One region of the Shewanella sp. S1-49-MNA-CIBAN-0167 genome, then DNA from elsewhere that is predicted to be linked to it. Evidence: predicted binding sites of a transcription regulator. Region 1 holds the regulator's gene; each other region holds the start of a gene.
The links. The regulator sigma-54, encoded in region 1, starts transcription at its own class of promoters, with help from an activator protein. The targets are predictions, from matches to a motif close to GTTGGCACGNNNNTNGNNT.

Region 1 (9,899 bases):
CAACTAAATCATTACTGCCCTTGAGCTGAGCGAGTAATGTGCCAATGAGGGGTAGAGGCAAATTATCGACACAATAATATCCTAGGTCTTCTAATACTCTTAAGGCAACGGATTTCCCTGAACCTGAACGTCCCGATACTATGACAAGTTTCATGCAGTTATAACCCGATAAAGTTCTGTTGCGTTGTGGCTTTTGCGAAGCTGTTTCAATATTTGCTTATCGCTGAGCTTTTTAGCCATACTCGATAACGTGCCTAAATGTTGTTGGCACTGGTCTGCAGGTACTAACAAAGCAAATAAAATATCCACGGGCTGCTTATCAATTGCATCAAAGGCAATGGCTTCTTCACATTTAACAAATATCGCGATGGGGTGATCGATGGTCGTTAATCGACCATGAGGTATCGCAATGCCATTTCCTATACCTGTGCTACCCATTTTTTCTCTCGCTAATAGGCTTTCAAAAACCTCTTGCGAAGACAGGGTTGGATACTGGGCAGCGACTAAATTGCTGATGAGTTCCAGTACTTTTTTCTTACTGCCCGGTGTGGCACAGGTAGTGCATTCCGGCTGCAGAATGGTACAAAGTTCCATCGTTAGTGTTTTGTATACTTCTCTTTGTGTTTAATTACCTGACGGTCGAGTTTATCGATCAGGGCGTCTATTGCAGCATACATATCAGTATTTTCTGACATAGCAAAAATCTCTGCGCCATTAACGTGGATTTTGGCTTCTGCTTTTTGTTGTAATTTGTCTACATGGAGTACAACGTGTACATTATGGATCTGATCGAAGTGTCGTTCAAGCTTTGAAAATTTACCATTAACATACTCACGTAAAGATTCAGTTATTTCGACATGACGTCCAGTCAGATTTATATCCATAGAAAATCCTCCACAACCTTGTAGGTTATAAACTCTTACGTTGGTTTGAGGGCGGGATTAGCATTGCTTCTCGGTATTTTGCAATCGTACGACGAGCAACGTTTATGCCTTGTTCTGCCAGAAGTTGAGCCATTTTACTGTCACTCAATGGTTTTTTCTGGTTTTCTGCGGCAACCAGCTTTTTGATAAAAGCACGAATTGCTGTTGATGAGCATTCCCCGCCATCGTCAGTGCTGACATGGCTAGAGAAGAAGTACTTTAGTTCAAATAGTCCACGTGGGGTGTGCATATATTTTTGTGTGGTGACTCGTGAAATTGTCGATTCATGCATTTCTACTGCTTCAGCAATATCATTTAGCACCATAGGTTTCATGGCTTCTTCACCGTATTCAAAGAAGCCTTGCTGAAATTGCACAATGCAATTTGCCACTTTGAGTAGAGTATCATTGCGGCTTTCGATACTTTTAATAAACCATTTAGCCTCTTGCAAATGGCCTCGAATAAATTGACTGTCAGACTGATTTTTACTGCTTCTAGCCATGGCGGCGTATTGCTGATTAACGCCAATTTTGGGCATATTGTCTGGGTTTAACTCTACAACCCAACGGCCATTTTTCTTTAGTACCGTGACATCGGGAATAACGAATTCGTCATCGGTGGCGGTGATCAATAAGCCTGGACGAGGATTGAGTGATTGGATTAGGGTGATGGCGTCACGTAACTCATTTTCTTTTAGCTTAGTTTTGCGCATCAATAATCTAAAATCACGCCCAGCAATTAAGGTTAAATAGTCTTTGATTAGCAAACGGGCATTATCGATATGGGGTGTGGTGTTAGAGAATTGCGCTAATTGGATCAATAAACATTCACTTAAATCACGTGCAGCAACACCAACGGGATCAAAGTGTTGAATTCGTTTTAATACAGCTTCAACTTCATCTAACTCAACATTTTCGTCACCCATGGCTTCGAGAATATCGTCGGTACTTTGGGTTAAATAACCGCGTTCATCCACGGCGTCGATGATCGCTGTGGCAATGGCAAGATCGGTCTCTGAAAATGGAGTGAGATTTTTCTGCCATTCTAAATGTTCATACAGACCTTCGGTGGTTTCACCTTGAAACGGCATGTCATCATCGCGCATGCTAGCACTACCTGAACCTGACATCGGCGAGGCGGTGTACACTTCATCCCATGTAGTATCCATGGCTAAATCATCCATGGTTTCTTTGGTCATAGATTCTGCTGTGTCGACTGTTGAGGTGTCTTTTTCAATATTGACAATGCTGTTGTCACTGAAGTCTGTATCAGCTTGGTCGCGATTTTCTTTTACGGGGTCTTTTGCTTCAGAAAACTCATCTTCTATTTCAAGTAATGGATTTGAATCCAATGCTTGTTGGATTTCTTGCTGTAGCTCCAATGACGATAATTGCAGTAAGCGAATGGCTTGCTGCAATTGTGGGGTCATGGTTAAGTGTTGACCCATTTTAAGTTGGAGTGACGCTTTCATTTACCGCTTATCCCTAGATGATTTCCATAAAAGTGACAATTTATAAAACTGTAATGGATTGTCACGTACATCAATGATGTTTAACGCTGTTTAGATATCGTTCAATCAAATGAGTTAGATAGACTAAAGGCCCGTAAAGTAACTATAGCTTGAATTGTTCACCTAAGTACACCGCCCGAACTTGTTGATTGCTCAATACCTCATCAGGTGTGCCTTCGGCAATTAAATTACCTTGGCTGACGATATAAGCTCGCTCACAGACATCTAACGTTTCACGTACGTTATGGTCGGTAATTAATACTCCTAGACCTCGGCTTTTAAGTTGTTGAATGATTTTTTTTATGTCGATGACAGAAATCGGATCAACACCAGCAAAGGGCTCATCGAGTAGAATAAATTTTGGATTGGCGGCTAAAGCGCGCGCAATTTCAACACGACGACGTTCACCACCCGATAACGACATGCCTAGGCTGTCTCGAATATGGGTAATATGGAACTCTTCTAATAGATGCTCAAGCTGTTCAATACGTTGGTTTGTACTGAGTTCTTTGCGGGTTTGCAACACGGCCATAATGTTGTCATACACTGTGAGTTTACGGAAAATACTGGCTTCTTGTGGTAAGTAACCAATGCCTTTGCGAGCTCGCAGATGCATTGGATCGTCAGTGAGATCGTCATCATCAATTAAAATTCGACCCTTATCACTTTTCACTAGGCCGACAACCATATAAAAGGTGGTTGTTTTACCTGCACCATTGGGGCCTAAAAGCCCAACAATTTGGCCTGTTTTAACCGTTAAACTGACATCTTTAACAACTTGACGATCTTTATAGCTTTTAGCCAGATTTTCAGCGGTTAAGGTTATTTGGGTCATGGTTTGATCTGCTTTTTAACTGGGATTTCAGGGAGTTTTTGCTTTGGCGCAGACTCGTCTTGGAAATTCTCAGGTTGAATAATGGTGATAACCCGATCTTGCCCTGTGCCCGAACTTTCAGCAATAAGCTCTTGCGCATTGATGTTGTACTTAATTCGATTACCGGTCACTTGGCTACCCGATTGATTAAGTTTGGCATTACCTGTCAATGTTAGCGTGGTAGTCGCAAGGTCATAGGATATTTCGTCGGCACTGGCAGTACCAATTTGACCGTCATCTAATTCTTGTGAAAACGTCGCGGGTTTGCCAGTGGCGATAAGTTTCTTACTGGTGCTGTTTTCGGGGGTAAACGCCCGTAATTCATCAGCATTGATATTAATACTGCCTTGGACAATCTTAACCGGACCATTAAAAATGATTTGGTTATTTTTTATGTCAGCAAATTGGCTAACCGCAACAATTTTTAATTCTTGTTTCAGATCACCTTGTTTCGCCATAGCAGGCAAACTCAACAGGCAAAGTATGCTGCTCAATAACATAACATTGGCGCGAGTGTGGAGACGATTAATGTGGCTCATATGTTCCTTCTACCTGGCTCAGTAGCGATAATTGTTGCGAATTCAAGTCAGCATGTAGGCCTAAGCCTTTAATAATAAACCCTTTGCCTTTGATATACACCATCTCTTGTGAGGTGCCTATCATAGTGGTTAAGTCTACCGTCACCGCTTGGGTACTCAATGACTGCAGGGGTTCTTCTATATCAATGGCATCAATAATAACATTGTTTTCTAATATGACTTTGCTGGTGTTTTTATTCAATTGTCCTCGATCTGCACTTAATTGCCATTGTGCTTTACCATTTTCAGGGTAAATGAGGTATATCGGTTTGGTAAAGTGAGTGATGTCACTTGAAGCATAATGCTCCATGTGCTCGGCGCTGACTCGACTTTCGACAAAACCTTGTTGATTGAATTCCGTGGTGCGTAGGTTATCTGCAATAAAGTCAGGGCGCTCAATACCAGGTACTTTCACCGAGTCCATTTCACTGCGTTTTATTTGTGCTTGCCAGTACAACATAAAAGCAAGACCAAAAAAAGCCACAATACTTAGGGTGATCCGATTCATATACTCATTCCATGAGCACTGGCAAATTTATCTTGGCTTAAGAGTAATAAGTCAGTCAGTTCTCGCAAAGCTCCATGTCCGCCGTTTAAGGTCGTTGTCATGTGACAATGTCGTTTTACAAACGGATGACCATCGCCGACACACACGGAGAGACCTACGGCTTTCATTACGGGCAGATCAACCATGTCATCGCCAATGTAGGCTACTTGTTCGGCGCTTACATTATACAGCGACATAAGTTGCTCAAAAGGTTCAAATTTATTATCAATGCCTTGATAAATATGTTTGATTCCTAATCCGGTCATTCGGGTTTCGACAATTTTTGATTGACGACCTGTAATGACGGCAACATGAATATCGCTAGTGAGAACTGAGCGTATACCGTAGCCATCGCGAGTATGAAAGGCTTTGAGTTCTTCGCCAGCATTACTGAGATAAATACGTCCATCTGAAAAGACCCCATCGACATCACAGATTAACAGTTTAATTTTCTGAGCTCGCTGCCAAATATCATTACTGATAGGGCCGTAAAATCCTTGGTGACACGAGGTTGATTCTGACATGATTAAATGACTCCAGCTTTAACCATATCGAGCATGTTTAATGCCCCGATCGGTTGGTGTTTTTCATTGACGACAACCAGTCCGTTGATGTTTTTTTCATCCATGATTTGTAGCGCTTGTGCAGCTAAAATACCCGTGGGGCAGGTCACACAGTTTTTGGTCATCACCAGGGCTATCGAAGTGGTACGAAGGTTCACTTCGGCATCGATGACCCGGCGTAAATCACCATCAGTAAAAATACCCACTAGTTTGGCTTCATGGTTGACTACCGCCGTCATGCCAAGGCCTTTTTTAGATATTTCATAAAGCGCTTCAGTAATACAAATAGCATCACTGACGATAGGCAAATCATCGCCTTTATGCATGACATCGTCTACTTTTAGTAATAATTTTCGCCCCAATGAGCCACCAGGATGTGATAAGGCAAAGTCATCACGGGTAAACCCTTTTGCTTGCAACAATGCAATGGCTAATGCATCACCCATTGCTAGCGTAGCAGTGGTGCTAGACGTCGGCGCTAATCCTAACGGGCATGCTTCTTCTTGTACTTCAATGCATAAATGAATTTTAGATAAACGCGCCATGTTAGAGTCTGGTTTACCTGTTACGGCAATAACAGGCACGCCCATACGTTGAATCACAGGCATTAACGTGAGTATTTCGCTCGATTCACCTGAATTGGAAATCGCCAGTACAATATCGTTCTTAGCCAATGCGCCTAAATCACCATGACTGGCCTCACCAGGATGAACAAAAAATGCCGGCGTGCCGGTACTGGCAAACGTCGCGGATATTTTATTACCGATATGACCCGATTTGCCCATTCCCATGACAATCACTTTGCCTTTGCACTGCATAATGAGTTCACATGCTTGGCCAAACTCAACTGAGTCCACATATTGATATAAATTATCTAAAGCAGCTTTTTCAATATCAATGACTTTACGGCCCCATTGACGAAATTGAGTTTGATTTACCATACGGCTCTCTCTTTTAGCTTAAGACTTTACCTTTAATGCTCCAATCTAATGGGATTGAAATACAATAATTTGGTACGCAATAAAGGTGATTAATAATAGTGCGCCATGCCAACGAGTCAGTTGTTGCTTGGTGCCACTGGATAATACTAAAACGGCTAATGCAGTACTGGTGCCCAATACCATATAGAAGTCTCTTCCACTGGCAGAGGCATCTATTTCGCCAGGGGCAATTAACCCTGGTAGTGCCAGTACGGCAAGAATGTTAAATAAATTCGATCCAACGATATTACCAATAGCGAGATCGTGTTCTTTTTTTAATACGCCAGCAATACAGGCTGCTAATTCTGGTAGGCTTGTTCCCACTGCAATAATGGTTAATCCAATGACAAGATCTGACAAGCCATAAAACTTTGCAATACCCACAGCACCATCTACCATCCAACTCGCTGATAGCGGGAGGAATATAATACCGACGATTAGCCAAATGATAGCATGAAAGGTTGAGACATTTTTAGGGATATCAGATCCAAGTTCAGTATCTAAGCTGTCGGTTGTTCTATCATGAGTCGCTTGCCAAATGAAATATCCCATTAACACGAAAAGTACCACGATGAGCATGATACCTTCTGCTCGTGTTAGCACATTATCATGCAGGGTATAGCCAGCAAATACCGTGGCGGCTAGCATAATAGGTATTTCGCGTTTTAAGGTCTTTGAGGCTACGCTAATGGCGCCAAGTAAGGCGGTTAATCCTAATATTAAGGTGATGTTAGCAATGTTTGAGCCCAGTACGTTACCCACGGCGGTATCACGCATGCCATCCATTGAGGCCGTAGCTGCAACAAACATTTCAGGTGCAGAGCTACCCATCGCAACAATGGTCAATCCAATTAACATGGGAGGCAAGCCTAAATTTCGCGCAAATGCCGCCGCTCCGTAAACAAATCTATCCGCACTCCAAACTAAAACAGCAAGGCCAGCAACTAACATTAGAATATTAACTAGCATGTGATTCCGATAGTGATCATTAATTAACGAGCATTTTCGCTGGATTTTTATCAAATTGAAAGTCAAATTGAAAGCATTGCACAGTAATTGTACTCGAAATGATGTGTGGTGATATGGATATAGTTGTCGCTTAATCGACAATTACAGTACAATTTACACCTTAACTTAATGCAAGGAAGGCAGTTATCTCCTCAACGCCAATGTCTGATATGAGTAAATCAAATAATAATCCTTTGGTCGAAGTCAACCATATGGCCTTTAGCCATGGTTCGCGCGTGATTTTTAACGATATTTCTTTATCGATCCCCAAAGGCAAAGTAACGGCAATTATGGGACCTAGTGGTATTGGTAAAACCACCTTGTTAAAATTGATTGGGGGACAGTTAACCCCTAATACCGGACAAGTCTTGTTCGACGGTCACGATTTACATAAGCTTAAGCGCAAGGAACTTTTTGAATTGCGCAAGCGGATGAGTATGCTGTTTCAAAGCGGTGCATTATTTACCGACCTTAATGTATTCGATAACGTGGCATTTGCATTGAGAGAACATTCTGGATTACCAGAAGATATTATCCGCTCCATTGTATTGATGAAGCTGCAAGCGGTAGGTCTTCGTGGTGCAGCGTATATGATGCCTAACGAATTATCCGGTGGTATGCAGCGTCGAGCAGCATTGGCTAGGGCGATTGCACTAGAACCTGAAATGGTGATGTACGATGAGCCATTTGCGGGACAAGATCCAATTTCAATGGGGATGCTGGTAAAACTTATTCGTGAGTTGTCGGATTCATTAAAACTGACTTCTGTGGTGGTCTCTCACGATGTGGATGAAGTATTAGGTATTGCAGATTATGTCTATGTAATAGCAGACAAAAAAGTCATTGCTCATGGTACCCCAGAGCAATTACGTCAATCTGACAATCCGCAGTTGATCCAATTTATTCAAGGCGCACCAGATGGCCCTGTGCCATTCCATTATCCTGCAGAGGATTATCAAGAGGAGCTACTTCGTGGGCGCAATTGATTATATTGCCGATATTGGCGCATATGCACTGAAACTCGTGCAGGGCCTCGGTCGGGCTGGCATCATGTTATGGCGCGCGATCGTGCGTGTTCCGAATATCAAAAAAGGCACGCCATTACTTATCAAGCAGATTTATGTGCTTGGTGTCCGTTCTATGGTTATCATTATAGTATCAGGCTTGTTTATTGGCATGGTATTAGCCCTACAGGGATATAATATTTTAGTTGGGTTTGGTACTGAAGAAAGTTTAGGCCCAATGGTGGCGTTAAGCTTATTACGAGAACTTGGACCCGTTGTTGCCGCGTTATTATTTGCCGGACGAGCGGGCTCGGCGCTAACCGCCGAAATTGGTCTAATGAAATCGACTGAACAATTGTCAAGTTTAGAAATGATGGCGATAGACCCTTTAAGGCAAATCATTGCGCCGCGCTTTTGGGCAGGTGTTATCAGTATGCCATTACTCGCACTAATGTTTAGTTTGGTGGGTATTTTTGGTGGACATTTAGTCGGTGTTGAATGGAAAGGTATTGATAGTGGTGCGTTTTGGTCTATTCTTCAAGCATCGGTTGAGTGGCGACAAGATATTGTTAATTGCTTGATAAAAAGTGTTATTTTTGGTGTGGTGGTCACATGGATAGCCTTGTACCGAGGTTATGAAGTCGAACCCAATCCAGAAGGCATTAGCCGTGCGACAACCTCAACGGTTGTGCAGGCAAGCTTAGCTGTTTTAGCACTGGACTTTTTGCTGACAGCAATCATGTTCGGAAATTAAGATTTTTTCATTATTTAGATTAATTTAAGTGGTTTAATAGTATGTTGACACGGAAAATTGAGTTATTAGTAGGCGTGTTTTTATTGTCAGGTCTATTGGCATTTTGTGTATTAGTATTCAATGTTGCTAATGTTAAAGTAAAAACCGATGCCCAGACTTATACATTAGTGGCTGAGTTTAACAATATTGGCGGACTAAAAGTACGTTCGCCTGTAAAAGTCGGTGGCGTAGTGGTTGGTCGCGTGACTGATGTTGCCCTTGATAGCCATAAATTAGTGCCTATTGTGACGTTAACAATGGATAAGCGTTTCGATAAATTCCCTGAAACGAGCAGTTTGGCCATTTTGACTTCAGGGTTACTCGGGGAGCAATTTATTGGCTTAACGCCTGGGTTTATGGACGATGATATTTCGATGCTTGCCGATGGCGATAAAGTACATGACACTCGTGGAGCATTGATTTTAGAAGATTTGATTGGTCAACTTTTGTACAGTATGTCATCTGCAGATAAATAGGATCCCTATTATGAAAATATTTTTTAGTCGTGTTATTGCTTTATGCCTAGTGGGCAGTGTTGTGATAAGTCAAGGTGCTATGGCTGCCAATGATGAGGTTAATACCAATGACCCTTATGAGATGATCAAACAAGTATCTAATATGACTTTTGATCGATTTAAATCAGACAACACGTTAATTAATAATGATTTAAGTCACTTGAAAGTGATTGTTCGAGAAGAGCTTATGCCTTATGTCGATTATAAATATGCCGCTTACAAAGTGATGGGGCAGTATTTAAGTGATACAACGGTAGATCAACGTAATCGTTTTGTTGAAGCTTTTGAAGGGTATCTAGTCGCGACCTATGCGCAAGCATTAACAGAATATACTGATCAAAAAGTCGCTTTTGATCCGCCGAGAGATTTTAGCGATGAGAAAATAGTTGAAGTGAACGTCCAGATCCTTGAGCAAGGTCGTCCACCGATTAAAATTCAATTTAAAGCGCGTCGTTTAAAAGACAACACTTGGAAAGCATTTGATTTAGTGGCGGAAGGCGTGAGCTTATTGGCCTCTAAGCAATCTGAAATTTCGAATTTAATCCGTCAGCAAGGTATTGAAGCGGTTATTACCATGTTGAATGATAAAACCCAGCAGAGAATT
Region 2 (9,899 bases), on a different contig from region 1:
AAATCAAGGTATATCAATCGCCAATTATCGCGCCCTTGCCGATTGGGGCGGTTTCATGTTTGGCGCTGCGCTGACAATGTCAATCTCAGCTATTACTGCCTTGTTATTAATTAACTTATCCTTTGGTGTAATGACTCGCGCATCGCCGCAGTTGAATATTTTCTCTATTGGTTTCCCGGTTACCATGGTCTGTGGTTTGCTGATTTTGTGGTTAACATTGGGACCGATTATGGCGCATTTTGATGAAGTTTGGTCGGCTGCGCAGCTACTTATGTGTGATGTGCTGCAGCTTGAATGTCAACGTGATAGTTCAGTGGTATTTTAGGGGGCACAGATGGCAGAAAATGACAGTAGTCAAGAACGCGATGAAGAGCCCACCGAGAAGCGACTTGAACAAGCCCGTGAAAAAGGCCAAGTCGCCCGTTCTAAAGAATTAGGTACCGCAGCAGTATTATTGGCCGCATCGGTTGGATTTTCGATGACAGGGCCGGCTATTGCCAAAGGTCTCCATACCATAATGAAACAACTATTTACCATGGAACGCGACCAAATTTTTGATACCAACTCCATGTTTCGTGTATGGGGCGTCGTGGGGAACGAGCTTGCTGGGCCGTTAATTAGCTTTATTGCTTTACTGGCATTTGTGGCTTTTTTGGGCAATATTGTTTTAGGTGGGATCTCTTTTTCAGTCAAAGCCTTTATGCCTAAAGGCAGTAAGTTAAACCCCATGAACGGTTTTAAGCGTATGTTTGGTACCCAAGCATTGGTTGAACTGACTAAAGGTATTGCTAAATTTGTGGTGGTGGCATTATCCGCTTACTTCCTACTAAAATTTTATTTCATTGATATTTTGACCCTGTCTAGCGATCACCTACCTGGCAATATCTATCATTCTTTAGAGTTGCTCATTTGGATGTTTATCGTACTTTGCAGTTCGATGTTATTGATTGTTATTATAGATGTGCCATTTCAAATTTGGAATCACAAGAAACAATTAAAAATGACCAAGCAAGAAATTAAAGATGAGTATAAAGATTCTGAAGGTAAGCCTGAAGTTAAAGGCAAAATTAGACAAATGCAGCAGGAGATGGCGCAACGGCGTATGATGACCGAAGTGCCTAACGCTGATGTGATTGTGGTTAACCCAGAGCATTATGCTGTGGCGGTAAAATACGATGTAAGTCGCTCGTCTGCGCCATTTTTAATTGCCAAAGGTGTCGATGACGTTGCCTTTAGAATACGTGAAATTGCTCGCGAACATAATGTTGCTATTGTATCGGCCCCGCCATTAGCTCGTGCTATTTACCACACCACTAAGATTGATCAACAAGTGCCAGAAGGCTTATTTACCGCGGTCGCACAAGTACTTGCCTATGTATTTCAGCTTAGGCAATATCAAAAAGGTAAAGGTCGTCGTCCTAAAGCTATCCCACTTAGTCAGCCCATTCCTGATGATTTGAAGCATTAATCGCCACTCAATTCGCTTATATCGTTAAATGACTCCCTCTGTCGTAGTTTTGGCTTAGTTTTTGCTTCGTCAGTCTATTAGCGTCAAATAACAGTACATTATTTCGCAATAGACTACATGAAGGGTTGACCTCAATGGATGCAAAAGCCGCTTTCGGGCAATTTAAACAAATAAGACCGTCGACATTTAAGGGCATTGGTACGCCTTTAATCGTGCTCGCGGCGCTTGGAATGGTGGTGTTGCCCATTCCTGCTTTTTTGCTCGACATCCTATTTTCATTCAATATTGCTTTAGCTTTAGTCGTACTACTCGTTGCCATTTATACGGATAGACCTCTTGATTTTGCTGCATTTCCTACCGTATTACTGGTGGCTACGTTATTAAGGCTTGCCCTTAACGTTGCCTCTACCCGGATTGTATTGCTCGAAGGCCATAATGGTGGTGATGCCGCTGGTAAAGTGATCGAAGCGTTCGGCTCAGTGGTGATTGGGGGTAACTATGCTGTCGGTTTAGTGGTATTCCTTATTTTGATCATCATTAACTTTGCGGTAGTGACCAAAGGTGCGGGGCGTATTTCTGAGGTAAGCGCTCGCTTTACCTTAGATGCCATGCCAGGTAAGCAAATGGCCATTGATGCCGATTTAAATGCCGGTACGCTGACCCAAGAACAAGCCGGTATTCGCCGTGAAGAAGTGACCCGAGAAGCTGACTTTTATGGTGCGATGGACGGGGCGTCAAAATTTGTAAAAGGTGATGCTATCGCCGGTATTATGATCTTAGTCATCAATATCTTAGGTGGCTTTATTATTGGTATTGTGCAGCACGATCTCGATTTTTCTAGCGCCGTAGAAATTTATACGTTATTAACCATTGGTGATGGTTTAGTCGCGCAGATCCCCGGTTTATTATTATCCATTGCCGCGGCTTTATTGGTGACTCGTCAAAACGAGTCAGGCGATATGGGCCAAATGATGTTCAGTCAGATGTTTGACAGTCATAAATCATTAGCCATTGCTGCTGGGTTATTATTTGTCATGGGTGTTGTGCCTGGTATGCCTCATTTCGCGTTTTTGACTTTCGCAGCCATTACCGCAGCTGCCGCTTACTTTGTTTACAAGCGTAATGTTGACAATAAACAAGCTGCACTTACCTTAGCCACAAAAGGGCCGGTTGAGACTAAGAATAAAGAACCTAAAGAGTTAAGCTGGGACGATGTACGCCATGTTGATACCATAGGGCTTGAGGTTGGTTATCGCCTAATTCCATTAGTCGACAAGTCTCAAGGCGGTGAATTATTAGGCAGGATCAAAGGCGTACGTAAGAAATTGTCACAAGAGTTAGGTTTTTTAGTGCCAGCGGTGCATATTCGTGACAATTTGGATTTATCCCCTAATGCGTATCGCATTTCGTTAATGGGCGTGGTGGTCGGTGAGGCAGAAGTGAGACATGATTGCGAGTTAGCGATTAATCCAGGCCAAGTTTACGGTAAGCTTGATGGCATTGAAACTCGCGACCCCGCTTTTGGTTTAGAGGCGGTATGGATAACCCCAGAGCAACGTGAACAGGCACAAACATTAGGCTATACCGTCGTCGATACCGCAACGGTTGTGGCTACACATATCAGCCAATTACTCAGTAATAATGCGGCCAAGCTATTAGGATATGAAGAAGTGCAGCAGTTAATAGACATGTTGGGCAAAAATTCACCTAAATTAGTCGATGGTTTTGTTCCCGATATTATGCCGCTGGGATCTGTGGTTAAAGTGATGCAAAACCTACTTAACGAAGGGGTATCGGTACGTGATTTACGCACCATAGTGCAAACCTTGTTAGAATACGGCACTAAGAGTAATGACACCGAAGTTTTAACCGCAGCAGTGCGGATTGCGCTAAAACGTATGATAGTGCAAGAAATCTCTGGACCAGAACTTGAAATACCTGTCATTACATTGGCGCCAGAGTTGGAACAGATGTTGCATAAGTCTATGCAGGCGACCGGCGGTGAAGGTCCTAATATTGAACCGGGTCTTGCAGAGCGTATGCAACAGTCATTATTAGACGCTGCACAGAAGCAAGAAATGGTAGGGCAACCAGCCATTTTATTGACATCTGGCATGCTCAGGTCAACGCTGTCACGATTTGTTAAATACACTATTCCCAATTTACGCGTGATTTCTTACCAAGAAATACCGGACGAGAAACAAATTAGAATTGTTTCTGCTGTAGGCCAATAGTGATAACGTCAGTTTATAGAGGTGCATAAGTGAAAATTAAACGATTTTTTGCCAAAGATATGCGCGCGGCATTGGCTCAAGTAAAAGAAATGTTGGGTTCTGACGCTGTCATTATGTCGAATAAAAAAGTCACTGGCGGAATCGAGATTGTCGCTGCTGTAGATTATGACGAACCTAAAGCCGCTATCGCTTCACAAGCGCCGACCACGGGTTTTATGGATGTGAGCGAAGACAAGGTGTCTTTAGGCGCTAAACCTGCCATAAAAGCCCAATCGAAGGTCAATCCTCCTGCGGCCGCAGATTCGTTACAGGCATTACTTGAAAAACAACACAATCGCATGACACAACAAATGTCCGTGCAACAAGACGAGCCAGAGTTACCTGAATGGGCCCGCCAATTACAAGGTGCAAAGTCGGCTAAACCCGCGTCGAACTTGCCACCGCAATCCGTCTCTGACAAACCAACAAAAAATAATAAAAACCACTCAGGCGATATGGATGATCTGCGTGAAGAAATGGCTTCATTACGTAGCTTATTAACTCATCAAGTTTCATCGTTAATGAAAGACCAAAAAAAGCGGACCGATCCTGTGGGAGCAATGCTTGAAAGTAAATTGATTGCCGCAGAGTTTTCTCCGGCAGTAGCTGCTAAACTAGCGGGATTAAGCCAACATTACACCCCAGCAGATTTAGTGCGCGCATTACCGCAAAGTTTAGCCAACTTACTCGACAACCAAGGCGATGATATTGTCAAACGGGGTGGTGTTGTGGCATTTGTGGGTCCTACGGGTGTTGGTAAAACGACTTCTTTAGCTAAAATTGCCGCCCGATTTGCCGCCCATCATGGACCAGAGCAGGTCGCATTGATTACCACAGATCATTACCGTATTGGCGCCTATGAGCAATTAGCCACTTATGGCAAAATAATGGGCTGTCCGGTTAAACAAGCACATGATTTAACTGAATTAGAACAAATTCTTTATCAGTTTAGAAATCGTAAGTTAGTGTTAATTGATACGGCAGGTATGGGGCAGCGAGATATGCGTTTATATCAGCAACTAGATAATTTAACAGCCAATAGTAGAATTCCAATTAGGAGCTACTTAGTCTTGTCGGCGACCGGTCAACGTCGCGTATTGCAAGATGCGGTTGAACATTTTAAACGGATCCCATTAGCGGGTGCGATTTTAACCAAGTTAGATGAATCAATATCAATTGCAGGTGCTTTGAGCGTATTGATTCAAAATGAGTTACCATTGAGCTATGTTACTGACGGTCAACGTGTTCCTGAGGACATGAAAGTGGCTGATACCCTAGAGTTGGCTAAGCAGGCTCTGGCGGCATTAAATGAAACAGAACAACAATCGTCACAAGACACAGCGTGGTCTAATGACAACGCCTATGCATTTGAGTAAAGTTATGACACGGGATCAAGCAAGTGGTTTACGTATGATGAATCAACCAAATAACGATAAAGTTAAAGTAATTGCCGTATCCGGTGGTAAAGGCGGAGTGGGCAAAACCAGTGTGTCAATTAATACCGCCGTTGCATTAGCTGAAAAAGGCAAACGCGTATTAGTACTTGATGCCGATTTAGGGTTAGCCAACGTCGATGTCATGCTGGGGATCCGCGCTGAGAAAAATTTATCTCATGTTTTGTCCGGTGATGCCGAATTAGATGACATCATTGTGCGCGGACCCAAAGGGATCGGTATTGTTCCTGCTACGTCAGGTTCTCAAGCGATGGTTGAATTGACGCAAGCACAACATGCCGGACTTATCCGTGCATTTAGTGAAATGCGTACTCAGTTCGATATTTTAATTGTTGATACTGCTGCCGGTATATCAGATATGGTGCTGAGTTTTTCTCGTGCATCACAGGATGTATTAATTGTCGTTTGCGACGAGCCGACATCGATTACCGATGCTTATGCGCTGATTAAAATTTTAAGTCGCGAGCATGGTGTGTTCCACTTCAAAATTGTGGCAAATATGGTGCGTAGTTTGCGAGAAGGTATGGAATTATTTGCAAAACTGAGTAAAGTGACCGATAGATTTTTAGATGTTGCTTTAGAGCTGGTTGCAACAATACCCTTTGATGAGAATTTACGTAAAGCGGTTCGTAAGCAAAAGTTAGTTGTTGAAGCGTATCCTAAATCTCCTTCAGCTATTGCTTACCATGGATTAGCCAATAAAATTATGACTTGGCCGGTGCCACAACAGCCCGGCGGCCATTTAGAATTCTTTGTTGAACGTCTTGTACAACGTAAGCCGATACAAGAAGGAAGAACGGGTGAATAAAGCCGCAGCGTATACTCAGTTCGATAACAAAACATCTATTGTTGAACAGTATGCACCGCTGGTTAAAAGAATTGCTCATCATATGCTGGCAAGATTACCAGCATCGGTGCAACTCGATGACCTATTACAAGCTGGGATGATGGGGTTGCTTGAGGCCTCATCAAAATTTGATGATAGTAAAGGGGCCAAATTTGAAACCTTTGCTGGTATCCGAATTCGTGGTGCAATGATAGATGAAATTCGCCGAGGTGACTGGGTTCCACGCTCAGTTCATCGTAATAATCGTCGTGTAGCACAAGTGATTGATGAATTAGGGCAGAAGCTTGGACGTGATGCTCATGATACTGAAATTGCAGAAAAACTTGATATGTCGCTTGATGAATACCATCACATCTTAAATGATGTTTCTGTTGGTAAAATCATCGGTATAGAAGATCTTGGTGTTGCGCAAGATGTGTTAATCACAGACAACGAATCGCCAGATGAAACCTTTGACTCGCTTGCTGAAATTCAATTTCAATCTGCATTGGTTGAAGCAATTAAGACATTGCCAGAAAGAGATGCGTTAGTGCTGTCGTTATATTATGACGAAGCATTAAATTTAAAAGAAATTGGTGCAATCCTTGAAGTTAGCGAATCGCGAGTAAGCCAGATATTAAGTCAGGCAATGCTCAGGTTAAAAGCCAAACTCAAGCATTGGACACAAGAATAATAACTTATATAGAGCGAACGAGAGTCAGCTCACCGGAGGAAACCTTGGACAAGAATATGAAGATTCTTATTGTTGACGATTTTTCAACAATGAGGCGTATCATTAAGAACTTGTTGCGAGACTTGGGATACAATAATACTCAAGAAGCAGATGATGGCTCAACAGCCCTACCAATGTTACAAAAAGGCGATTTTGATTTTGTAGTAACAGACTGGAACATGCCTGGAATGCAAGGTATTGATTTACTTAGAGCCATTCGTGCTGATGATTCGTTAAAGCATTTACCTGTATTGATGGTAACCGCTGAAGCTAAGCGTGAACAAATTATTGCTGCAGCGCAAGCTGGTGTAAATGGTTATGTAGTAAAGCCTTTCACCGCCGCTACGTTAAAAGAAAAGCTAGATAAAATCTTTGAACGACTCGCATAACCAAGGATTAGTCATGCAGGCATCAATATCGGGCTTGGTCACTCTTGAACAAGCCCAAGAACTTGTTGAATTACTTACCTCGGGTAATCAAGCAGAAGCTGATGATTACATCAGAGAGCTTGCCACGCCATTGCAGCGTGAGCTTTTTGAAGAAGTCGGTAAGTTAACTCGACAACTCCACAGTGCACTAAAAGATTTCAAAGTTGATAACCGTTTATCTGAATTAGCGAATACCGAAATACCGGATGCTAAAGAAAGGTTGAACTATGTTATCGATATGACAGAACAAGCTGCAAATAAAACCATGGATGCAGTTGAAGAATGTCTTCCTTTGGCCGATACCATCATTAGCAATATACAATCAGTGACGCCCATGTGGGATAAATTGATGCGTCGTGATATAGAATTGGGTGAATTTAAGTCACTTTGTCATGATGTTCAACAGTTTATGTCGCATAGCGAGCATGACTCTAATCGCCTTCGCGAGCTGTTAAATCAAATTTTAATGGCGCAAGACTTTCAAGATTTGACCGGTCAAATGATCCGTCGAGTGATTGATTTAGTTCGTGAAGTAGAAACTAATTTGGTTTCAATGCTAACGGTGTTTGGTGATAATGCTAGCGAATTATTGCCTACTATAAACGATAATAAAATAGAAGCAGAAGGTCCCATTATGCATGCTGAACGGCGTGAAGATGTGGTTACTGGTCAAGATGAAGTAGATGATCTGCTATCAAGTCTGGGTTTCTAATTAGGAGTCAATTTAATGTCTTTTGATGTTGATGAAGAGATACTCCAGGACTTTTTAATTGAAGCTGGTGAGATTTTAGAGCTTCTACAGGAGCAGCTCGTTACTCTTGAAAATAATCCTGATGACAGTGATTTACTTAATGCTATTTTCCGTGGATTTCACACCGTTAAAGGTGGGGCTGGTTTTTTAAGTCTGGGTCCAATGGTTGATGTTTGTCATGAAGCTGAAAATACCTTCGACCTTTTACGCACCCGCAAACGCGGCGTAAATTCAGAGTTAATGGATATTATTTTGCAAGCGGTTGATGCGATTAATACCATGTTTGCTCAAACTCAGCAGGGACAGCAGCAAGACTCCGCTGATCCTGCGTTACTCGCTAAACTCAAATTATTAAGTTCAGGTGCACCATTACCTTCAGAAATGACGGCAGGAGAGCCAGAACCCATTGAAAATATTGTTGAGTTTAACCAGCCTGAATCCATCGAAGAAATGAGTATGCCCTCAGCGCAAACATCCGGCTCAGGCAGTATTGATGAAATTGATGAGTCTGAATTTGAAGCTTTACTTGATGCTTTACATGGTACAGGCAAAAGTCCTGCTTCATCTAAAGCTTCTGATAGTAAAAAAGCCAATATCGATTCAACGTCTGCGGTAACCAATAGTAGTGACGACATTACTGATGATGAATTTGAAGCATTGTTAGATGAATTACATGGCTCAGGATCGTTTAAAGCTAAATCAGAAGCGGTAGTTTCAGCTAAACCAGCTACCCCGCCTGTTGCTGAACCTCTTGTTGATTCTGATGAATTCACTGACGATGAATTTGAACGTCTTTTAGATGAATTACACGGTAAAGGTACTGCGCCGGTAGTTAAACCACAATCAACTACCGCTGTAGAGTCCAATAAAGTGGTCGCTCCCCCAGTGGTAAAACCGACGGCAACACCAGTTGTTAAGCCCGTAGCATCATCTGCCCCGGCAGTTGCTCCTAAGGCGCCTTCTGTTCCGCAAGGTGAGACAACCGTTCGTGTTGATACCGCTCGGTTAGACGACATCATGAATATGGTTGGTGAGTTGGTCTTAGTTCGTAACCGACTGGTTAGCTTAGGCATTAATCGTGAAGATGAGGAAATGTCTAAGGCTCTTGCTAACCTTGATTTAGTCACTGCTGATTTGCAAGGCGCAGTGATGAAAACCCGCATGCAGCCTATCAAGAAAGTGTTTGGCCGATTCCCTCGTGTTGTTCGAGATATGGCCCGCACCTTAAATAAAGAAATTAATTTAGTCATGATTGGTGAAGATACCGATCTTGATAAAAATTTAGTTGAGGCGTTAGCCGATCCTTTGGTCCACTTGGTGCGAAACTCAGTCGATCACGGTATCGAAATGCCGATTACTCGTGAAGCAAGTGGTAAATCTCGAACGGGCACGATTACCTTATCGGCTAGCCAAGAAGGTGACCACATCCTGCTTAAAATTGAGGATGATGGCGCGGGGATGGACCCTGAGAAGCTAAAACAGATTGCGATAAGTCGTGGTGTGTTAGATGAAGATGCCGCCGCGAGAATGACCGATAACGAAGCTTATAACCTGATTTTTGCTCCAGGCTTTTCAACCAAAGTTGAAGTTTCAGATATTTCAGGCCGTGGAGTGGGTATGGATGTGGTGAAAACCCGCATCAACCAACTTAACGGTACGGTTTATATTGATTCGATGAAAGGTAAGGGCACCATACTTGAAATTAAAGTGCCATTAACCTTGGCGATTATGCCGACATTGATGATTGAAGTGTCCAATCAAGTCTTTGCACTGCCGTTAACGAGTGTGAATGAAATCTTTAATTTAGATATAACAAAAACCAATATTGTTGATGGTCAATTGACGGTTATTTTCCGTAATAAGGCCGTGCCATTATTTTATCTAGAAAAATGGTTACACAGCAAAAAATCAACCTTTAAACATGGTGATAAGAAGCATGGTCATGTTGTGATTGTTCAGCTTGGTA
Region 3 (9,899 bases), on a different contig from region 1:
TATATGGGGTTGATCGATGATGATCCGCAAAGGCAATTTATTTTTAAATTAACCCTTTACCATGGCATCAGTGGTGAAAAAGTATGGACAGAATCTTTCGCAACATCAGCACCTTGGGAATTTGAAAGACAAGAAACAGTATCACCTGCTAACCAACGTTTTTGGCGTTCATCTTATGGTCAGGCTATCAGTGATATTTTTCAACAAAGCGTGATATCACTGGATAAACAACTAAACTGTCGGCCATTATTAGGCCAAATTGTCGCCAGGCAAGGGGACCGCATTATCATTAATTTAGGTCGAAAAAACGGCGTTAAAATGGGTGATAAATTCCAAATCGTACTGCAAAAAAATATCCCAGATAGATTTAATTCCATGCGCGCCATCGCCACTAAAAGTCGTGCCACTGTGGTCATCGAACAAGTCACCGAAGACAGTTCAACGGCAATGCTTGAGGGCATAGACAGTGCAGATAACATTCAACTGAATGACATTGCGATTAAGAATTAGGCCAATAAGCATTAAAGTCTAAGAGAAGTGACTTTTAATAAAGAGACTTTTAATAAATCGATAGTTAAGACATAGCTTGTTAATAAATAGCTCGTTAATAAATAGATGTTTGATAAATAGATGCTGAATAAATAGACCAGAACAAAAGGGATGGTTAAGAATTAGTTGGTTATTAATCAAGCAATTAAATTTAAAAGGTTTAATTCGACTCTAAACTCAGTATAATCACTGAGTCTCTCTATAGCTCAACAGGATAGAGCAGCCGCCTCCTAAGCGGCCGATCGGGGTTCGAGTCCCTGTGGGGAGACCATATCAACTGTTTGCAACCTCATTTTATGGTCATTTTTAAGCTTTAGTTTTATCGAATTAAGGCTTTGCTGGATTTAGATATTTACCCTCAGTCGTCTTTTTAGCTTCAGCTTTAATATTCTTATTATTGTCGTAATCATTTATCTCTGTTGCTATCGCAGTCTGATCCGCTTTAGCGCTATAATTGCGTTTCATTTTTAGTTGCTAGGAGCAATTGTTTGTCACATTCATATATTCCGTTTGATCTTTATAAGCGTAAGTGGATTTTTAACCATAAAGATTTGCCTGTGTCAGATGATGATAAGGCCTTGATTAAGCCATTGACCGATAAAAGTGCCATGGAAGTGTGGGATAAGTGGATAAGCAATAAAAGCAGCCGTGCGGAACTATTCGAGAAAGGTGATTGGCCAGCAAAGCAAGATGCTTGGACTGCAACGGATCATTGGCAATCGGCGTGGGACTCTGATGATATTGCGATGCCTGAAGCTATGACTAAACATATTCAATGGCCTGATGATACGGTTGTATATTTTTGCTATGAAAAGTATCAAATCATTGAAACGCGCTGGTGTGTGTTTGTGCGCAATTGGAAGAGCTTTTTATTTTTTGATGATGGTCCTATTTTAATGGCGCCAAAGCACAAGCAAGCATTGATGTTTCAACAAAATGGCCAATATAAGTTAGGCGTTCGTGGTTAGTTTATGAGTCGTTAATCTAAGCGTACTTAAGCTAATAATTGAGCTAATAATTGAGCAAGTTAATGGGATGAATGGCAGATATTGCAGTCGTTCATGTTGTAATGGTTTATACAGTGGTTATTTATATTGCTGTTTTTTTAGAGAGTTTAGATGAAGTTATTAGCTTTAATTGGCTGTTTAGTGTTGACGCTGCCGTTGTTGGTGCAAGCAAGAATGATTGCCGATGTTGATGTTGCTGAGCAAATGAATGTTGCAGAGCAACCATTAATATTAAATGGTGCGGGCGTGCGCAGTAAATTTTTTATGGATATTTATGTAGGCAGTTTGTACTTACCTACCAAAGTTTATACGCTTGAAGATGTGCTCGCTCAGCCTATAGCGGTAATCCAATTAACAATTACTTCTACGATGGCCACCTCAGAGAGAATGCGTGACGGCATTACGAAAGGTTTTGAGACTGCTACCGACAATGACACCCATTTTATTGCCAAAGAGATTGAACATTTCACTCAACAATTTGCTTACGACGTTGTCGACGGGGATCAATTTACTTTTGTGACCCAAAAAGGCAAGGGCGTGAGCAGCATTAAAAATGGTCAAGTTCAAGGTGATATTGCTGGAGAGGCTTTTCGTCAGGTATTGCTTAAAATTTGGTTAGGTGAAGAGTCTGCGCAACAAAGTTTACGCCAGGCAATGCTAGCTCAGTAGCTCACCTGCTAGGTTCTAGGGCGGACTACGTCCTGCTAGGGTCGCTTCGCTGCTAGGGCGGACTACGTCCTGCTAAGAACAGCTTCGCTGTTAAGACTTTATAGCCTCTATGCCTTCCGCTTTATTTTTTCCGTTTATTCGCTTGTTATCGGATGCGGCTCAGATTTTATAGTCTCTAGCCGCGAAGCGTCCTAGCAGCGAAGCGCTCTAGGCTGTTGCTCTATAGGCTTTATTAGGCTGTAAAGTCATTACCAAGTGTTGAAATGGTGGAGGTTTTGCCTTTGTCATTGTAGGTTAAACTTGATGCATTACGGCTGGCTTGCAATGCTTGGGCAAATCGATTTAGGCTGGCGATATTGTGTTCAATTAAGCTGGCATTCTGGCTATTAATGTCTTTGCATTCTGCGAGAATAGATTTGGCCTGGGCGACTTTTTGTACCAGTTCAGGAGCTGTGGTAAGCAGGGCGTGCTGGGGGTGTTGAGCCAGTTTTTCGTCAGTCGCTTTCATATTGATTAAGCACTGGGTTTTGTCTTTGGAAAGCGTCAGTAGTTTGTCGGCATCTTGGTTTGTTAATGCGGCTTTTTCTTCAACAATAAGCAGTTTCAGCTGTGCTAAGGTCTGATTTTGGGTCTCTAACAGTGCACGTAGCTCATCGTTTGGTTGTTCGCTTGGTTGTTTATTCAACTCTTTATTTAGTACTTCATTTAGCTCTGTCATAAATTACTCATTGGTTTTGTTAACTGACACTTATCTATGATGCAAGTTAGCACCTATTATCTGTGTGTCGTTAAAACAAATTAAAGAGTAACGTTTAACGGCTACTCTTTGTCAAACGATAGACTGCTTAGCTCTGCTTCAAAGCTGGCAATATTCGCAGCAAGCTTTTCTGGGTCGACTTTATAGCGTCCTTCAGAGATAGCGAGCTTAATTTCTGCGACCTTTTTTTGGTCAACTTCAGGTGTCGCTTCCATTTTTGCTTGCGCGCTCTGAAGCTGGTGAGCTTGAGCGGTGATGCTAACGGAATCGGCTTTAACCGGTGCCGCGGATTTTTGAGCCACAGCAGTATTAGATTGCTTAGCAGACTGCGTGTCACGTGCAGTGCGCATTTGGGTATTAGCCGCAGTGTTATGCTTAATGTCAATTGCCATTGGAGGCTCCAGCGTAATGTATTAGGTTCTTCAAACAGATTATCGGCACTGTTGGAAAAAACTTTAGTCCTAGTTTACATTCTTACTTCAACTTCGCCAACCCCAACCACCACCGCATCAAATTGTTTACTCGTGTTACTGTTTTTCACCCTGATGACGTCATCAAGATTGCCGTCACGCAGTGCTTCACCAAGGGTTTTTATTTGAACATTAGCGGTTCTAGCGTAGATGGAAACCGAGTCACCTTTGCACACAAAACACAGGTTATTACTCAATACAGGTGAGTCTTTTGCCACGCGACGTTTCACTCGCGAACCGATTAATGTGTGGGTATCAGAAAAAAAGTGGCCTCTTAAACTATATTGGTCAACATACATGATGTTTAAGTGATGTGGAGCAATAATTTGGTCTGGAGACAGTAGCTGGTTAGCCACCACGACAGGGTATTGTATTTCAACTCGAACAGAGAGATACATTTGCCATGGATAGTCATAGTCTGGGCTGATACAACTTAGTTTTACCATGTTATTTCGACTAATGGCTCTTTCACTGGCGAGTTCGGCATTAATCGGTGGATAGCAGCGCGGTGGACTAAGACGACCTTCAAGATTTTGTGGGGTAATTTGCACCTTAGCGTTGGCGTCGGCATCAATTTTTTTTGCGACCACCTCTTTAGCTAACGTATAAATGGCCGATAGTTTAGGTGTTACTATCTCTTCGCTAGCAAATGCTGGCAAAGAAAGCGTCATTGAGCACAAAAAACATAAAAAAAATACTTTCATAATGAAGATCCTAGCTTGTGTTGCCAGAATGCACCTATACTTTGGAGAACGAAAAATATGCGAGTAATCTCTGCATACGCAATAAGCTAAAAATGAGGTGAGGGCATGATAATAACATTTCCCTTTCGTCAAAAAAGTGTCAGTTCACTGTAAGAGTTAACTTAGTAAAAGTTAAAGCAAGTTGCATGCCCACTTTTAATTCAATAATTTGATAAGTATTTGCTAGGCTGCTGATGGTTTGCCCAGAGTGTGTCATGTTCGTCTGATGAAAACCTCAATTGGGGATAAATTGGGGGATAGTAACGGTTATCAAACGGCTCTTTGTTCGGCTATTCACCTTGTATCGATTCACAATGGGCCCGCTATTGGCGCGGCGACTAACACTATTGTTAACATGTGAGTGCACCTTTATTAGCAAAACACATGGCATGTTTGATATTGCAGACTTGAAATAAACCCGTTTTCAACGATTTATCCCCTCTCTTATCCAGGTTGAGGTTAAAATAGCTAGCAAGCGTATTATATTAAACCAAGGTTCACTATAATGTTAACCAACAATTTTATCCTTTTGAGTAACAGTTAACTACAAGGCTGTGTTATGTCGAGCATTTTAGAATCAGTAAATAAACGTACCCAGCTTGTCGGACAAAACAGATTAGAGCTGTTGCTGTTTAAGCTTAACGGTCGTCAACGCTTTGGTATTAACGTATTTAAAGTAAAAGAGGTATTACAATGTCCTCCACTGACAAGGCTACCTAAACTAAACCCCTATGTTAAAGGTGTTGCGCATATTCGTGGGGAAACAATTTCTATTATCGATTTAAGTGCTGCAACCGGTGGACGTCCACTGACATCAACTGAAAATTGCTTTGTTATCATTTCCGAATATAACCGCAGTGTTCAAGGCTTTTTGGTCAGTTCTGTTGAGCGTATCATCAATATGAATTGGGAATCTATTTTGCCGCCGCCCCAAGGTTCAGGACGTTCTTCATATTTAACGGCTGTGACTGAGATTGAAGGTGAGCTGGTTGAAATTTTGGATGTTGAAAAAATTCTTGATGAAATTTCACCTGTTAAGACCTCTATCAGTAAAGAAGTCAGTGAGACGTTAACTATCGATAAAGAACAGCATTATCATATTATGGTTATTGATGATTCTACGGTGGCACGCAAACAAATTATTCGTTCGTTAGAGTCGTTAAATCTGCAAATCGATACCGCTAAAGATGGTAAAGAAGCGTTGATCATGCTGAAAAATATTGCCGCTGAAATGGATGATGTCTCAGTTGAGATCCCGCTGATTATTTCAGATATCGAAATGCCAGAAATGGACGGTTATACTTTAACTGCTGAAATTCGTGATGATCCAAAATTAAAGAACATAAAAGTAGTTCTACACACATCATTAAGTGGTGTGTTTAACCAAGCAATGGTAGAAAAAGTAGGTGCTAACGACTTTATTGCTAAGTTTAACCCCGATGAATTAGCCTCAGCGGTTAACAAACATTTGAGTTTATAAGCCTCTAATATTGAACAATATTGGATGCTCAGCTCATCGGCCACATATTAGGAAGTTAATGTGACAGATAAATCACTTGCTGAAGCAGAGTACAATCAATTTAGGCTGTTTTTAGAGCAGCATAGCGGTATTGTGTTAGGTGAGAATAAACAATATTTAGTCCGCAGTCGTTTAGCGCCGTTGATGGGGAAGCATAATTTACCTTCTTTGTCTGAGGTGGTTAAAAAGTCGATGAAACCGATAGAACGTCAACTGCGTGCTGAAGTGATAGATGCAATGACCACCAATGAAACCTTATGGTTTCGAGACCGTTATCCGTTTGAATTACTTAATAATACTCTATTGCCTGAATACAGTAAGCTTGGCAGACCGTTAAAAATATGGTCTGCGGCATGTTCTTCTGGGCAAGAACCTTACTCTTTGTCGATGACAGTGTTGGAATATCAACAGCGTAAACCCGGTGCTTTACCGGGCGGCGCGACGATTCAGGCAACGGACTTGTCACCATCAATGTTAGAGCGCTGTAAGAATGCTGAATATGATGGTTTAGCGCTGGCTCGTGGCTTGTCTGAAGAGCGTAAACGTCAGTTTTTTGATGCTTTACCGTCGGGCAACATGACAGTGAAAGATAATGTTAAGCGTTTAGTTAACTTTAGAGCACATAATTTACTTGAAAGTTATAGCTTATTAGGTAAGTACGATATTATTTTTTGCCGTAATGTATTGATTTATTTTGGGCCAGAGGCAAAGACTAAAATTTTGCGGCAATTTGCTGCCGCACTTAATCCTAAAGGTATTTTATTCTTGGGTGCGTCAGAATCTCTAGCAGGCTTAAGTGATGAGTTTACTATGGTTCGATGTAATCCTGGTATTTATTACCAAAAGAAAATATAGATAAAATAACAAGTTAAGCTATTTATCATGCCGGCATTCGTCGGCATGTTTGTTTTTGTCTTTTATTCGTTTAAAAATTAAATTGTTGGCATAACCCTTGCTTTATTACTATCAGTTAGCTGATGGAGGCAATTTTATGGCGATTAATTTCGATAATGCATTAGGTGTTCACCAATATTCTTTGGGCATTCGAGCTCAAAGAGCAGAAGTAATTTCAAGTAATATCGCCAATGCCAATACTCCTCATTATAAAGCTCAAGATGTTAATTTTGCTTCCGCCATGAAATCGGCAAGCTCGCATCAACAAGGCTTGAGTATGAGTCAAACCACAGACAAACATTTTGATTTAACGGCGTTAAGTCAACAACATGTTCAATATCGAATGCCAAATCAGGCCGATACTGGCGATGGTAATACCGTCGATACCCAGAAAGAACAAGCAGCATTTATGCAAAATTCGCTCGAATATCAAATGTCATTAGGCTTTCTTGAGGGCAAATTTAATGGCATGCGTAAAGCATTGAGAGGTGACTAATCATGAGTTTATTTAATATTTTCAATGTGTCTGGTTCGGGTATGTCAGCGCAGTCAGTGCGTTTGAATACTACCGCCAGTAATATTGCCAATGCTGATTCGGTGTCAAGCAGTGTCGATAAAACCTATCGTGCACGTCATCCTGTTTTTGAGGCCGAAATGCTAAAAGCCAATAGCCAGCAAGACAGTTCGCCTGGCGTCAGCGTTAAAGGCATTGTCGAAAGTAACAAACCATTATTAAAAGAATACTCGCCAGACCATCCAATGGCGGATGGTGATGGTTTTATTTACAAACCTAATGTCAATGTGATGGAAGAAATGGCCGATATGATTTCTGCATCACGCTCTTATCAAATGAACGTTCAGGTGGCTGATGCAACTAAGTCTATGTTGCAACAGACGTTAAGGATGGGTAAATAGTATGATTATTCAAGGAGGTAACAATGAGCCTCGTTAACTCTTACAGTCAGTCTTTACCGCAACAGTCCAGTAGTGCTTCAAACACAAGTGCTACAACCAAAAATTCTGTGCAGGCAAATACGACCACCACGACCACAGGTAATCCTTTTCTTGACGGAATTCGCTTACCTGAAGAAAGTGCGATACCTGAAGCAAAAGATCAGATGTTAAAGCAAGATGATTTCTTTGCTTTACTCAGTCAACAGTTGTCGATGCAAGATCCCTTTAAACCGGTTGATAATGATCAAATGATTGCCCAAATGGCATCATTTTCCACAGTCGATGGTATTTCAAATCTTAATGATGAAATTCTTAACCTCAATACTGTGATGAGTTCTAGCCAAGCATTGCAAGCTTCTGGTTTAGTGGGCCGTAAAGTGCTTATTCCTTCTGATACTGGGGCTATTTCTACTGAAAACTCGGAAATTAAAGGGGTGATCAGTACGCCATCAACCATCGAATCTATTTCGGTCAGAATTGAAGATGAGTCGGGTCAGCTGATTAAGAGCTTTAATATTGATGGCAGTAAAGGCGGCAATGTTGATGTGACGTGGGATGGTTTAGATTCAGATGGCCAACCCGCAGAAGCCGGTAATTACGCCATTAAGGCTAGCGGTAAAGTGGACGGAACGTCGGAAGATTTAGCCGTATCGACTTATGCCCATGTTACCAGTGTGTCATTGGGCACTGTGGCGACAGGCGCTATTTTGAATTTGCGTGGAGTAGGTGGAATTAAGTTATCTGACGTACTCGCAGTATCTGAAACATAATACGGCCACCAACAAACAGTTGGCTGTCATCATAAATGAATTAATTGTGAGAGGTGAAACATGTCATTTAATATCGCACTGAGTGGTATTGCTGCCGCGCAAAAAGACTTAAATACCACCGCGAATAACATCGCCAACGTGAATACTATTGGCTTTAAAGAGTCTCGAACAGAGTTTGCCGACGTGTATGCTAATTCTATTTTTTCCAACGGTAAAACCGCAGTAGGCGGCGGTGCCACCACCTCACAAGTTGCGCAACAGTTTCATCAAGGTAGCTTGCAATTTACCAGTAACTCGCTAGATATGGCGATAAGTGGTGGGGGTTTCTTTGTTACCTCGTCAGAATTAGGCACTAAAGATCAATCATTTACTCGCGCGGGTGCATTTAAAGTTGATTCAGGCAATTACATGGTTGACTCAGCAGGTAACTTTTTACAAGGTTTTCCCGTGGATGCAGATGGTAATTCAACGTCGGTGAGCTTAACCACCACCAAACCCATTGAGATCCCAGATAAAGCGGGCAGCCCAGTAAAATCGTCAACAGTTGAAATACAGATGAATCTTAATGTGGGAGAGAAAGCATTAAATCCAGCTAACTTTAATCCTAAAGATTCTGACACCTTTAATAATTCCACCTCGGTGACGATTTATGATTCGCTAGGTGAGTCACATATTATGACCAGTTACTTTATTAAGCCTGAGCAGGGTTCATATACTGGCGAAAGTAATTGGGTGGCCTTTTATGCGGTTGATGGAAAGCCTGTTGACACGACTGTTGCTGGCAGTTATGAAACAGATACTGATGATGATGGTAACAAAGATGGTAATGCATTGGCAGAAGCGACTAACCCGGATGGAGTAGGAACATGGTCAGGTGCAGTGCTTACCTTTAACTCAGTAGGTGCTAATATAAGCAGTAACCCCGCTTCGATTACCACTGAGTCATTAGGCACTGCGGGTGCAAATACTTTAGGCCCTGAGGCCGATGGTACTCAAACTCTTAATATAAAGTTTGATAATCCAACCCAGTATGCTTCTCCGTTTGAAGTGACTAAATTAGCCCAAGATGGTATTACCGTTGGCCGATTGACTAACGTAGGTATTGGCGCTGATGGTTTAGTGACCGCAAGCTACAGTAATGGCTCAACGGTGCCATTATCACGGGTGGCATTAGTGCGTTTTGCCAATGAGCAAGGACTCACTCAAGTGGGTAACACGTCTTGGAAAGCCAGTATCGAATCAGGTGCAGCATTAGCGGGAGAGGCCAATAGTGGTACCTTTGGTGATATAAAATCTTCTGCGCTTGAACAGTCAAACGTTGAGTTAACCACCGAGCTGGTGGATTTAATCTCGGCTCAGCGTAACTTCCAAGCTAACTCGCGTACCCTTGAAGTGAACAATACCTTAAACCAAACCATATTACAGATCCGCTAAGTTAACCACACGCCATGATAGGTGTTGCCGTTTACGGCAACACCTTGCCTTTACCCCTTCATTATTAGTCCTCATTATTAGTCCTCGTTATTATCCCCTGGTGTTATTTGATGCTTTTTTGACACTCATGAGT

Region 2: the regulator sigma-54 is predicted to act here: its motif matches at 1,517-1,535, upstream of flhA (flagellar biosynthesis protein FlhA).
Region 3: the regulator sigma-54 is predicted to act here: its motif matches at 6,654-6,672, upstream of flgB (flagellar basal body rod protein FlgB).

Annotation. Positions count from the first base shown of each region.
Region 1 covers NZ_JBEOPO010000007.1:40,242-50,140, reverse strand. The annotation lists gene rapZ (RNase adapter RapZ) at 1-154, opposite strand, end outside; gene ptsN (PTS IIA-like nitrogen regulatory protein PtsN) at 151-594, opposite strand; gene hpf (ribosome hibernation promoting factor) at 597-884, opposite strand; gene AAEZ00_RS04725 (RNA polymerase factor sigma-54) at 910-2,394, opposite strand; gene lptB (LPS export ABC transporter ATP-binding protein) at 2,537-3,268, opposite strand; gene lptA (lipopolysaccharide transport periplasmic protein LptA) at 3,265-3,846, opposite strand; gene lptC (LPS export ABC transporter periplasmic protein LptC) at 3,833-4,393, opposite strand; gene kdsC (3-deoxy-manno-octulosonate-8-phosphatase KdsC) at 4,390-4,956, opposite strand; gene AAEZ00_RS04700 (KpsF/GutQ family sugar-phosphate isomerase) at 4,959-5,936, opposite strand; gene AAEZ00_RS04695 (calcium/sodium antiporter) at 5,982-6,944, opposite strand; gene AAEZ00_RS04690 (ATP-binding cassette domain-containing protein) at 7,145-7,969, shown strand; gene mlaE (lipid asymmetry maintenance ABC transporter permease subunit MlaE) at 7,956-8,741, shown strand; gene mlaD (outer membrane lipid asymmetry maintenance protein MlaD) at 8,783-9,256, shown strand; gene AAEZ00_RS04675 (MlaC/ttg2D family ABC transporter substrate-binding protein) at 9,336-9,899, shown strand, end outside.
Region 2 covers NZ_JBEOPO010000006.1:10,315-20,213, reverse strand. The annotation lists gene fliR (flagellar biosynthetic protein FliR) at 1-325, shown strand, start outside; gene flhB (flagellar biosynthesis protein FlhB) at 335-1,468, shown strand; gene flhA (flagellar biosynthesis protein FlhA) at 1,603-3,702, shown strand; gene flhF (flagellar biosynthesis GTPase FlhF) at 3,732-5,117, shown strand; gene AAEZ00_RS03915 (MinD/ParA family protein) at 5,122-6,003, shown strand; gene AAEZ00_RS03910 (RNA polymerase sigma factor FliA) at 5,996-6,715, shown strand; gene cheY (chemotaxis response regulator CheY) at 6,760-7,143, shown strand; gene AAEZ00_RS03900 (protein phosphatase CheZ) at 7,157-7,894, shown strand; gene AAEZ00_RS03895 (chemotaxis protein CheA) at 7,910-9,899, shown strand, end outside.
Region 3 covers NZ_JBEOPO010000006.1:50,246-60,144, reverse strand. The annotation lists gene AAEZ00_RS04150 (flagellar assembly protein FlgT) at 1-510, shown strand, start outside; tRNA gene AAEZ00_RS04145 (tRNA-Arg) at 745-820, shown strand; gene AAEZ00_RS04140 (hypothetical protein) at 877-1,014, opposite strand; gene AAEZ00_RS04135 (DUF2947 domain-containing protein) at 1,038-1,517, shown strand; gene AAEZ00_RS04130 (chalcone isomerase family protein) at 1,668-2,225, shown strand; gene AAEZ00_RS04125 (flagella synthesis protein FlgN) at 2,458-2,943, opposite strand; gene flgM (flagellar biosynthesis anti-sigma factor FlgM) at 3,045-3,374, opposite strand; gene flgA (flagellar basal body P-ring formation chaperone FlgA) at 3,449-4,156, opposite strand; gene AAEZ00_RS04110 (chemotaxis protein CheV) at 4,755-5,675, shown strand; gene AAEZ00_RS04105 (CheR family methyltransferase) at 5,736-6,569, shown strand; gene flgB (flagellar basal body rod protein FlgB) at 6,706-7,104, shown strand; gene flgC (flagellar basal body rod protein FlgC) at 7,107-7,523, shown strand; gene flgD (flagellar hook assembly protein FlgD) at 7,547-8,332, shown strand; gene flgE (flagellar hook protein FlgE) at 8,393-9,766, shown strand.